DNA from 3 places in the Paenarthrobacter sp. NPDC090517 genome. Region 1 is predicted to be linked to each of the others. Evidence: riboswitches for the same ligand, from Rfam matches in the RefSeq annotation. Region 1 holds a riboswitch; each other region holds the start of a gene.

Region 1 (3,266 bases):
GCACTCGGCATCGGAGTAGCGCGCCCCCGTCATGACGCGCAGCAGGAAGTTGTAGGTCCGTGCAATGACCTCACGGTGGCGGCTGAATGTCCCGTGTGAGGCCTTGGCCAGTCGCGTGCCGACCGCGAGGTCGGAGTGCCCGGAGATCAGCGGGGCAAGTAGGGGCGCCACCGCCGAAAGGTCGATGGTCAGACGGGGGTCCATGTACGCAAGCAGAGGTGAGGGCGAGGAAAGCCAGACCCGGCGGAGCGAGTTTCCGCGACCCCTCTGCTCAAGGTGGACCACCAATAGCTCGGGGAGTTCCCTGGCCAGGCGTTCGGCGATCCGCAAGGTGTTGTCCGTGCTGGCATTGTCCGCGACGGTGATCCGGAATGTGTGGGGGAAGGAACCGGCGAGGTGGCTGTGTAGGCTGCGAAGCTTGTATTCCAGCTGGGTCTCGTCGTTGAGCACAGGGATGATGAAGTCCAGGGTAGGAACTAAGGCGCGTGTGTCCGCGGGGGAGCGCTGCAGCTGATGATTCATCACCGGCTTGGGATCTGTGAGCGTCATACATTCAGCATCAGCTCACTCCATATGAGCCGAATAGGCGGCAACTGTGACCCCACTGTGAACTAAGCGCCGCACCTGTGAAACGGCAAAACCGCACCCGTTCCCGCTATCCGCTCCAGTGGGCACTGGTGCGAACGGCGGCAACGGGCGCGGCAATCAAGCAGTCTGGTTTAGTACCAGTTGTTGGCCAAGTGGAAGCCCAGAGCGGCGGACGGGGATCCGTAACGCTCCTTGATGTAGTTCAGGCCCCACTTGATCTGGGTCTGGTAGTTGGTTTCCCAGTCAGGACCCACGGTGGCCATCTTGGAAGCAGGCAGGGACTGGACGATGCCGTAGGCGCCGCTGGAAGCGTTCATCGCCGTGGTCCTCCAGTTCGATTCCTTCTCCCACAGCGTGTTGAGGGCAGTCATTTCGCCCGGGCCCCAACCGTAGTTGCCAAGGATGCTGAGTGCGTACGCCTTGGCAGCCGCAGGGTCATCCACAGCCTTGGGAGCGGCAGCAGCTGCTGCGGCTTCCGCAGCGGCAGCGGCAGCAGCGGCGTCGGCGGCCTGCTTGGCAGCAGCGTCAGCAGCAGCCTTCTCAGCTGCGGCCTGGGCAGCAGCCTGATCAGCGGCAGCCTTTTCGGCTGCAGCCTGCGCAGCTGCGGCCTGGTCAGCGGCAACCTTCTCGGCGGCGGCCTTGTCTGCGGCGGCCTTATCCGCGGCGGCCCTGTCGGCTGCGCCCTTTTCGGCGGCAGCATTCAGGGAAGCAGAGATCTCAGCCGACTTGTTGGTGTTGACCTGCGCACTGGACTGGGTTCCGGCTACGCGGCTGGCCTCGGGGAGGGTCAGTGCGGCGTTTGCGGCGGTTCCGAGCGATGCAACGCCCAATGCAGCTGCCACAACACCGGCAACTACGGACATGCGGTGGCCGGACTTACCCTGGCGGGCTGCGTTCTTGAGGACGGACTGCGACTTGGTGAGCGGTGCGTTGTGTTCGTCGCTGTGACGCGCGGAAGGGCGCGTCTGATCGTTAAATTCAGACATGTGATTACCTCTCAGCGCCTGCGGAGTTAGCTGTCGGGTTCGGATGAGGTCATCCGGCCGCGCATCATGCTGCGGCTTCACCCCAAGGGCCGGCCAAAAGTGGCCTGGCCCGGAGACTCTGGGTCCCCCGTCTCTGCCTCGGAGAAAGAACGGACTCCGGGAAGTGGCAGAGCTCGGCGCATCCCGGATGTGGGCCTGCTAGGGACGACCCACCCTTTCGACGGTACAGGAGGATTCCGTAGAAGTCACATTTAGGTAACAGAGATCACGATGCCGGTGAGTCGCCTTGCCCGATTCGTTATATGCCTTCGGTGGTGACGGTAGGGAATCGAAGGGCGAATTCGGTGCGCCCCGGCCGCGAGGTCATTTCCACGCTACCGCCATGCGCCGAAACGATGGATTCCACAATGGACAAGCCGAGTCCGGAGGTGCCCTCAGTTCCTGATCTTGCGACATCAGCGCGGGCGAACCGGGAGAAGATCCGGCCCTGGAAATCTTCAGGAATTCCGGGGCCGTTGTCCGTCACCGTGACCACGGCGCTGCCATCGGCGGAGAGCATGACACCTGTAGCCACAGTGGTGCCGGGATCGGTGTGTTTGCGGGCATTGGACAGCAAATTGGCCAGCACCTGGTGAAGTTGGGTGGCATCGCCGCGCACAGTGATGGGCTCGTCAGGGAGCTGGAGCTGCCAGATGTGGTCCGGCGCCATGACTTTCTCGTCACTCACCGTTTCGATGACCAGCTGTGTCAGGTCTACGTTTTCGACTTTCACGGGCTTGCCCTCGTCCAGCCGCGCCAGCAGTAGAAGGTCCTCCACCAAGGTGGTCATGCGTTCGGACTGGCTTTGGACCCGCGCCAGCGACTTCCGGCCATCCTCGGTGAACGTTTCCGTCATCCTCAGCAGCTCTGTGTAGCCCCGGATGGCGGTCAGGGGCGTTCGTAGTTCGTGCGAGGCATCGGCCACAAACTGGCGCACTTTGGTTTCGCTTTCCTGCCGGGCTTCCAGCGCGCTCGAAACGTTGTTCAGCATCTGGTTCAAGGCATGGCCGACGCTGCCAACTTCCGTTCCAGGGTGGGATGCCGACGGCGGTACGCGCACCGCCAGTGCCACCTCACCGGCGTCGAGAGGCAGGCGCGCAACCTTTGTGGCCACCTCGGAGAGCTGCTCGAGCGGACGCATGGTCCGGCGGATGATGACCGTCCCCACGAGGCCGATCACCACCAGGCCACCCAGCGAGACCAGCACCATGGTCCACACCAGCGAGGCTTCGGCGCTCTGTTTGTCCGCGAGCGGCAGGCCCGTCACGATCACATCGCCATAGGTGGTCTTGACTGCCACCAGCCGGTAATCGCCGTTGGACAGTGATCGGTCCACGGGGTGGTTGTTCGTGGGGAGCGACACCAGGACCTGCTCGTCGTCTGCTGAGAGCGAGACGCGGTTACCTTGGGCGTCGATCAAACCCGAGCTACGCACAGCGGAGCCGTCGATCCTCGCGTTGAGCGTGCCCGCCGCCTGCCCGCGCGCTTCCAAAGGGTCCGGCCTGCCGGGGGATGACGGAAAGTTCGACGGCGGCCTGCCGAAGTCATTCGCGCGGCTGGACGCCTGCTCCAACTGCCTGTCGAGCTGCCTGTTGAAAACCATGTCCATGGAGGCGTAGCTGACAACTCCCACCGCAGCGCAAATGGCGATCA
Region 2 (3,266 bases), on a different contig from region 1:
GGCAGCCAGGGAGTTGGTCACCAGCATGGTGCAGTCCTGCGTCACGCCGAGCTGGGCGTAAGCTGCAGCAGCGATAGCGGCACCGAGGCCGCTGGCTGCGGCGGGAGCCGCCGGGGCGGGGGTCGCGTTGCTGACGGCAACGGTTGCATTGGCTGCCGGAGCTGCGTTGGCGGTAGCCGCGGTTGCCTTTTTGGTTTCGACCTTGGCTTCAACCTTGGCCGGGGCTTCCTCGACGACCACGGGAGCCGGGGCTTCCACCGTGGTGACCACAGGGCGCTCGTAAGAAATGGCAACCGTGGAGTCCGCGGCGATGGTGGCCTGGACTACCGACTGCACGTCGAGGGTGGACGTGGAAGTCGATTCGCGGTCCACGTTGGTGTCGGCAGCGTTGGCGGCGATTCCACTGGTCAGGACCAGGCCTGAAGCAGCGGCAATAACTGCTGCCTGGCGGCCAACGCCACCGGCGTTGTCGCTAACGGCCTTCGCGATGACGGCAAGCGAGCTGGTCTTGGGGGCCTCAGCGCGGTGCCGTGCAAGCTTGTTTGCACTGGTCATGATTTTCTCTTTTCGTATCCGCGTGCAGTTGGGATGCACGCGGGTAATGGGTTGGCCAACGTTGGGGGCATGCTGGCCGACCCCGAACCGGATAATTTCTAGCGGAGGGTGTAGAACGATGAGGTGCCGGTGGACGCTACGGAGTGCAGCAGCGTTCCCTGGCCGGGATTCAAGGCGCTGATCATCATGCCGTTGCCGACGTAGATGCCCACGTGGGCTCCGCCGTTCTGCATGACAAGGTCGCCGGGAGCAGGAGCGCTGGTGGGCGTCATGGCCGTCCAGGCGTTGACGCGGGGGATGCTGATGCCGGCCTGTGCATAGACCCACTGGGTGAAGCCGGAGCAATCCCAACCGTTCGGTGTGGTGCCGCCCCAAACGTAGGGAGAGCCGATGCCGGTGTAGGCAATGGCGGCTAGACCGGACGCAGCTGCGCTTGAGGCCGAATCCTTGGCCTTGGATGACTTCGCGGTGACCGCTTCAGCTTTTTCTTCAGTGCTGGCCGCTGCACGCTCGGTAACGCGCGCGGCGCGCTGGACTGCCTTGGGAGCTTCCTTGGTAGCCACGGTGGGGCTCTCGAAGGAAACGGTAGCTGTTGGCTCTGCCGTGACAACCGCGGTAACAGCCAGTTGTTGGGTGCTGGAGGCCTCCGACTTGGAAACGTCGGTATCTGCGGCTTGTGCCGGCAAGCCGACGGTGAGGACGAGGCCTGAGGCTGCTGCCAGGACGGCGGCCTGACGACCCACAGTTCCTGCGTTGGATGAAACAGCCTTGGAAAGCGTATTCAACGGATTCGTGCGAACCGTTTGGGCGCGATGGCGCGCAGGGGTAGTGCGTGATGACACGTAGGTAGCCTCTCCCAATGCCTGCGAGGTGAGCTGTCGGATTCGGATGGGAGTCATCCGGCCGCGCTGCTTCCAAGGAAGCTTTTGCGACTTAACCCCAAGGCCTTCTTTCGAAGACCGGAAGTGGTTCCCCCGCCCCTGCCAGACGATTTATGCGAACGGACCTTGAGCGGTGGCAGAGCTAGGCAATCCACTCAAGTGCATCGACCCCCTAAAAAGCCGATGCGCTCTGTACGCTACAACAGTTGAACGCGAATGTCACATTCAGGTCACGGGGTGACTCTCGAATGCGAGAGGCAACCATCAAATGGCTTAGAGCCAACCCATGGGGTCTACGACTTCACCGTTGACCTGGACCTCAAAGTGGAGGTGGCAGCCAGTGGAAGCGCCCGTGGTGCCGCTGAGTGCAACGGTGTCGCCACGGTTAACGGTCTGTCCCACCTTGACGGTGAAGGACGACAGGTGGTTATACGTGGTCTCGAGGCCGTTACCGTGGTCAACGACCACGCGGTTGCCTCCGCCATACTCGTGCCATCCGGCGAAGGTGACCTTACCGGTGGCTGCAGCATGAACAGCCGTACCGCACTGGGCAACGAAGTCCTGGCCACGGTGGAAATCACCGGCGCCACCCGTGAGGGGGCTGATGCGGTAGCCGAAGGGGGATGCCGTGGTGAGCGTGTCAAGGGGGCTTGCCATGCTGCCAACGGATGAGGCCCGCTGGATGCTGTCAGCCGATTGGGCGCTGAGCAACTGCTTCAACTTCCCGTCCGGGTCGGCAGCAGTAGCGACGGCTGCGCGGCTGAAGTCGATCTTGGCTGATGCAGCAGCGGAAACCTCGGGCTGGCTGCCCGCGGGTGCGGCAACGGCAAGGGCAGACTCAGTCTGGCCTGATTCCGAGGTAGCCATGACGGGACTTGTGGCAGGCAGGCCGACAGTCAGGGCAAGTCCGGTGGCGGCTAGCGCAACACCGGCCTTCTGCCCGACGCCGCTGGCAGCGGCGAAGTCGGCAACCTGGCGCAACGGGCTCTTACGGCGGCGCACCTGACGCTCGGTGTCGCGAGGCCGGATCTCCGTTACGACGGTGGCTGGCCGCAGCTCAGCAGCGGGGCCGGACGCGCGGCGGCGGCCCCTGACGTTCTGCGATGTCAAACTCTGTTCCTCTCTCAAAAGCCTGCGAAGTTAGCTGTCGGATTCGGGTCAGAGAGTACAAAGACCCGGTCCGCACGAGGCGCTCACGGCACACAGGTATCCCAAGAGGGACTTGCATACGTGGGCACTTCTGCTGCGGACTTCACCCCAAGGCTGCTTCTTTAGACAGCCGCTTGTGGTTCCCCCGCCTCTGCCAGTGGTGGATAACACACCTGATCCGCTGGCAGAGCTCGGCTCCGGATCAGGTAACGCTTTGGTATCAGCGCTAGTAAATAACTATAGGGGATTAAGGCCTTCGGTAATAAATTCGTTATCAACAAGAACGGGCTGAGCGCAGCAGCCCTTTATCATCAATTCCGAAAAACCGCAGGTCACACGCGCGCTGAAGGCCCAAAAGTGAGGTTTGACACTGTACTGACCCAGCGCCCGGTCAGCTGAGCGAGACGAAGACGTGCGCGGCAACTTCAGGAGGCAGTTCCAAAGCGCCTTCAATACCAGGGACCCGGACCGAGATGTATTCGCCGACGCGTTCCAGGGACACGCTCGCTCCGGGACGGATCCCGCCTTCGTCCAACTGGGTAAGAAGCTCCGGCTCCACCTGGATGGGCTCCGCCAGGCGGCTGACCACCACGCGGGAATCGGTAGCGTAGCCGTCCATGGCCTGCAGCAGGTTGACATCAAGCCGGGGGAAGGGCTGGCTGGCAAGGCCACCAAGCGCTT
Region 3 (3,266 bases), 460 kb from region 1:
GAGCGATAAAGAGTCCGATGCCCACAACAATTGCCGTCTTCAGGGCCTCCGGAACTGCCTTGAACACGGCTGTCCGGAAACCGGTCAGCACCAGGATGAGCATAGTGACGCCCGACAACACCACGAGCCCCATCATGTCCGGCCAGGTCAACCCGGGATGGGAGGCCACCGTGACTGCCACGAAGGCGTTGACGCCCAAGCCTGTGGCCACGGCAAACGGGTGTTTGGCCCACGCGCCCATGAGGATGGTCAGGATGCCGGCAACGAACGCCGTGGTGGCTGCCACGGCCGTGAAGCCCAGCGAAGCGCCACTCGAGTCAGGTCCGGAGAGGATCAGCGGGTTCAGCACCACGATGTAGCTCATGGCGAAGAAGGTCGCGAAGCCGCCACGGATTTCCCGCGAGTACGTGGACCCACGTTCGGAGATTTTGAAGTAGCGGTCGATTGCAGAACCTTGTTTCAGCATGAAGGTCTCCGGGGATCGAGGGGAGTTTGCCCTCAAATCCTATGTTGTCCGGTGTGGGCCCTCTGAACGATTCGCCTAGTCTGTAAGGAAGCCAACACTAGGAGAAACCGCCCCATGCGTACCATCCGCCCGCTTCTGGCCGCCGTCGTCGCTGCCCTTGCCTTCGCGTCCGCCTTGCTGTTTTCCGCGGCTCCGGCGTCCGCGCACGACGTCGCCGAGTCAACCGCGCCAGCCAATGGTGCCAGCGTTGCGGAAGTTCCGGCGTCGGTCTCCATCACGTTCAACAACCGCCCGCTCGCGATCGGTTCCGGTGTAACCGTGACGGCCGCCGGTGAGAACTGGGCGGACGGTCCGGTCGAAATCATCGACAACCAGGCTGTTCAAAAGCTTCGCCAGGGTGCTCCCGCTGGTGAATACACGGTGGTATGGCGCGTAGTCAGCTCGGATTCCCACCCCATCGAGGGCACCTTCACGTTCACCGCCACCGCGGGAAGCACGACGACGGCGACTGGCCCGGTGGGTGCCTCGCCGTCGGCATCAGCGCCGTCAGCCACTGTCCCCACGGCCGGTACAGCGGCGCCGGGGACGGGCAACAGTGAGCCTGCCGCTGACGCCTCGCAGCCCTTCCCTTGGAGCATTGTTGGATTGGCCGTTGTTGCTGTGGGTCTCGTTATTTACCTTGCTGTTACCGCGCGGAAGAAACTTGCCGCTTTCAACGGCCCGGACAGCGATACTTCCGCGGAATAACGCGGTTTTCTACGTACCTGCGAATATCTCGAAACGGATACTGCGACACGCCAGAAGCCCACTTCCCGTTACTTAAATGTGACTTCGGTGGAATCATCGCGTACGGTAGTACCTGTGCCTGTTCCACGTAGCGGGCACTTCCGGCCTGATTGCCTAGCTCTGCCGCAGTCCGGAATCCGTTCGCAGACAAACCTACGGCAGAGACGGGGAACCCAATTTAGGTCGCTTTCGAGCGTGCCTTGGGGTGAAGTCACGAAGCTTCCGCTGAACAGCGGGGGATAGTGGCCGGGTGACTCCCATCCGAATCCGACAGCTAACCTCGCAGGCATCGGGAGAGGCTCTTTCATGTCTTCACGCATTCTTCGCGGCCGTCGTAAGGCGGACAGCGTACGTCCTAATCCGTTCATCTCCATCTCGAAGGCAGTAGCCAGCAACGCTTCCGGCGCTGGCCGCCAGGCAGCTGTTATCGCAGCAGCCTCGGGCCTCGTTTTGACCGGCTCCATTGCTGCTCACGCAGCTGAGGCTCCGGTTCAGCGCGACTCCAGCCCCGCAACGGTCGCTGAGACCGTTTCCGAGGCACCCACCAAGGTTGTTACCGCTCTGGCAACGGCTACCGTCAACTTCGAGCGTCCGGCCGTTGCTTCCGTAGCAGCTCCGGTCATCGAAAAGCCGGCTCCCGTTGTTGAGGCCCCCGTGGCCAAGAAGGCAGCCGTCACCACTGCTGCTGCAAAAGCACCCGTCGCCGCTAAGGCTGCGGTCGCCGCTGCTCCTGTTGCCGCTGCACCGGTTGCCGCTGCTCCTGCAGCTGCTGCCCCCGCCGCTGGCGGCGTCAACGCAGCCATGGTCGCCTCGGCTTACGCACAGATCGGTGTCTTCCAGGACTGCACCGCCATGGTCGAGAAGGCCCTTGGCTCCGCAGGCATCCCGGTAGGCGACCTCGGTCCCATGCAGTTCATGAACTACGGCAAGGTTGTTAGCACCCCCCAGCCCGGTGACATGATCGTCCAGTCCGGCCACGTTGCTATCTACATCGGCAACGGCCAGGCAATCAGCGGTGGCATCAACGGCAACCAGACGGGCATCCACCCGATCAGCTGGTTGACCGCAACGGGTCCCCTGACCTACGTACGCGCTGGCGCATAAAGCCTCACGCTTCAGTTCAAAGGCCGGTGCCTTCAAAGAGTAATTTCTTTGAAGGCACCGGCTTTTGGCGTTAAGTTCTGTTTGTTTATGTTCAGCAGGAAAAGTTAGGCGGCGTGCCCCTAGGCGAGGGCGATGCCCGGACCTGCGGGTAGGGCCACCTTGGAGGAGATGGCTTGGCCCACTGCCTTGGCTTGCCGCAGCACTTCCTTGGGAGACGGGGTGATAAGGTCCCCAACGCCCACCAGGTGCATCCCTACCGCCCGCATGGCGGCCGCGAAGTTTTGGCCAACGGCTATTCCAAGTTCGGCGAGCATGCGGCGTAACTGGCTTTGGGCGCAGCGCGTCACTACTACGTGGTCCGCCAGGAGGACGCCGTTCGCTGTGTGGACCGCCCATTGGCGTGGAGTGGATTCGAGGGGGCCGGATACGTGGAGTCCGGTCCTCAGGCCGGCTGTGGTCATGCTTGCGGCCAGTCCGTATCCGATTTGCCGGGAGGGGTCCGAACCCAGGAAATCAAGGCGGACGGCGCGGGTGGTGTTGCGAACGTCCAGTTGATGGTTGGCGGCGTAGTTCCGCAGGTGTCGGAGGATCTCGTTGCGTTCCTGCATGGCCGCAGGATCGGCCACCTCAGTGCGTTGAAGCATGCCTGTATGGACGGAAGGACCTGTGGTGGACAGTGCGCCGAACCCGTCCACGACGATTGAGCCCACGCCATAGCGGCTGAGCTCACTGGCAACTGCCAAGCCGGACAGGCCGGCTCCGATGACCACGGTGGTGGTGCGCTCCGTGCCGGAATCAGGCGTGAGTGACACTGCTTGGTTCCTCCTTGACGTGTGTGCCTTTCGGCATCGCGTGGGATCGCGTCCGAGTTCCCCAAGCGGCCGCAAATAAATGGCCGGAGTGTGTGGTG

What was found. A riboswitch is a leader RNA that binds a small molecule or an ion and turns the genes downstream of it on or off. The one in region 1 is predicted to bind cyclic di-AMP.
Region 2: linked by a shared signal. The riboswitch ahead of ACIQTW_RS15340 (C40 family peptidase) and the one ahead of ACIQTW_RS09305 (hypothetical protein) in region 1 are both predicted to bind cyclic di-AMP.
Region 3: linked by a shared signal. The riboswitch ahead of ACIQTW_RS11385 (NlpC/P60 family protein) and the one ahead of ACIQTW_RS09305 (hypothetical protein) in region 1 are both predicted to bind cyclic di-AMP.

What each region holds. Positions count from the first base shown of each region.
Region 1 covers NZ_JBIVXN010000002.1:94,127-97,392, reverse strand. The annotation lists gene ACIQTW_RS09310 (glycosyltransferase) at 1-549, opposite strand, end outside; gene ACIQTW_RS09305 (hypothetical protein) at 720-1,574, opposite strand; cyclic di-AMP (ydaO/yuaA leader) riboswitch at 1,576-1,763, opposite strand; gene ACIQTW_RS09300 (ATP-binding protein) at 1,873-3,266, opposite strand, start outside.
Region 2 covers NZ_JBIVXN010000004.1:387,487-390,752, forward strand. The annotation lists gene ACIQTW_RS15335 (NlpC/P60 family protein) at 1-555, opposite strand, end outside; gene ACIQTW_RS15340 (C40 family peptidase) at 654-1,397, opposite strand; cyclic di-AMP (ydaO/yuaA leader) riboswitch at 1,402-1,571, opposite strand; gene ACIQTW_RS15345 (M23 family metallopeptidase) at 1,710-2,546, opposite strand; cyclic di-AMP (ydaO/yuaA leader) riboswitch at 2,551-2,792, opposite strand; gene ACIQTW_RS15350 (metal-dependent transcriptional regulator) at 2,977-3,266, opposite strand, start outside.
Region 3 covers NZ_JBIVXN010000002.1:551,794-555,059, reverse strand. The annotation lists gene ACIQTW_RS11395 (NCS2 family permease) at 1-466, opposite strand, end outside; gene ACIQTW_RS11390 (copper resistance protein CopC) at 581-1,213, shown strand; cyclic di-AMP (ydaO/yuaA leader) riboswitch at 1,364-1,555, shown strand; gene ACIQTW_RS11385 (NlpC/P60 family protein) at 1,559-2,356, shown strand; gene ACIQTW_RS11380 (FAD-binding protein) at 2,476-3,168, opposite strand.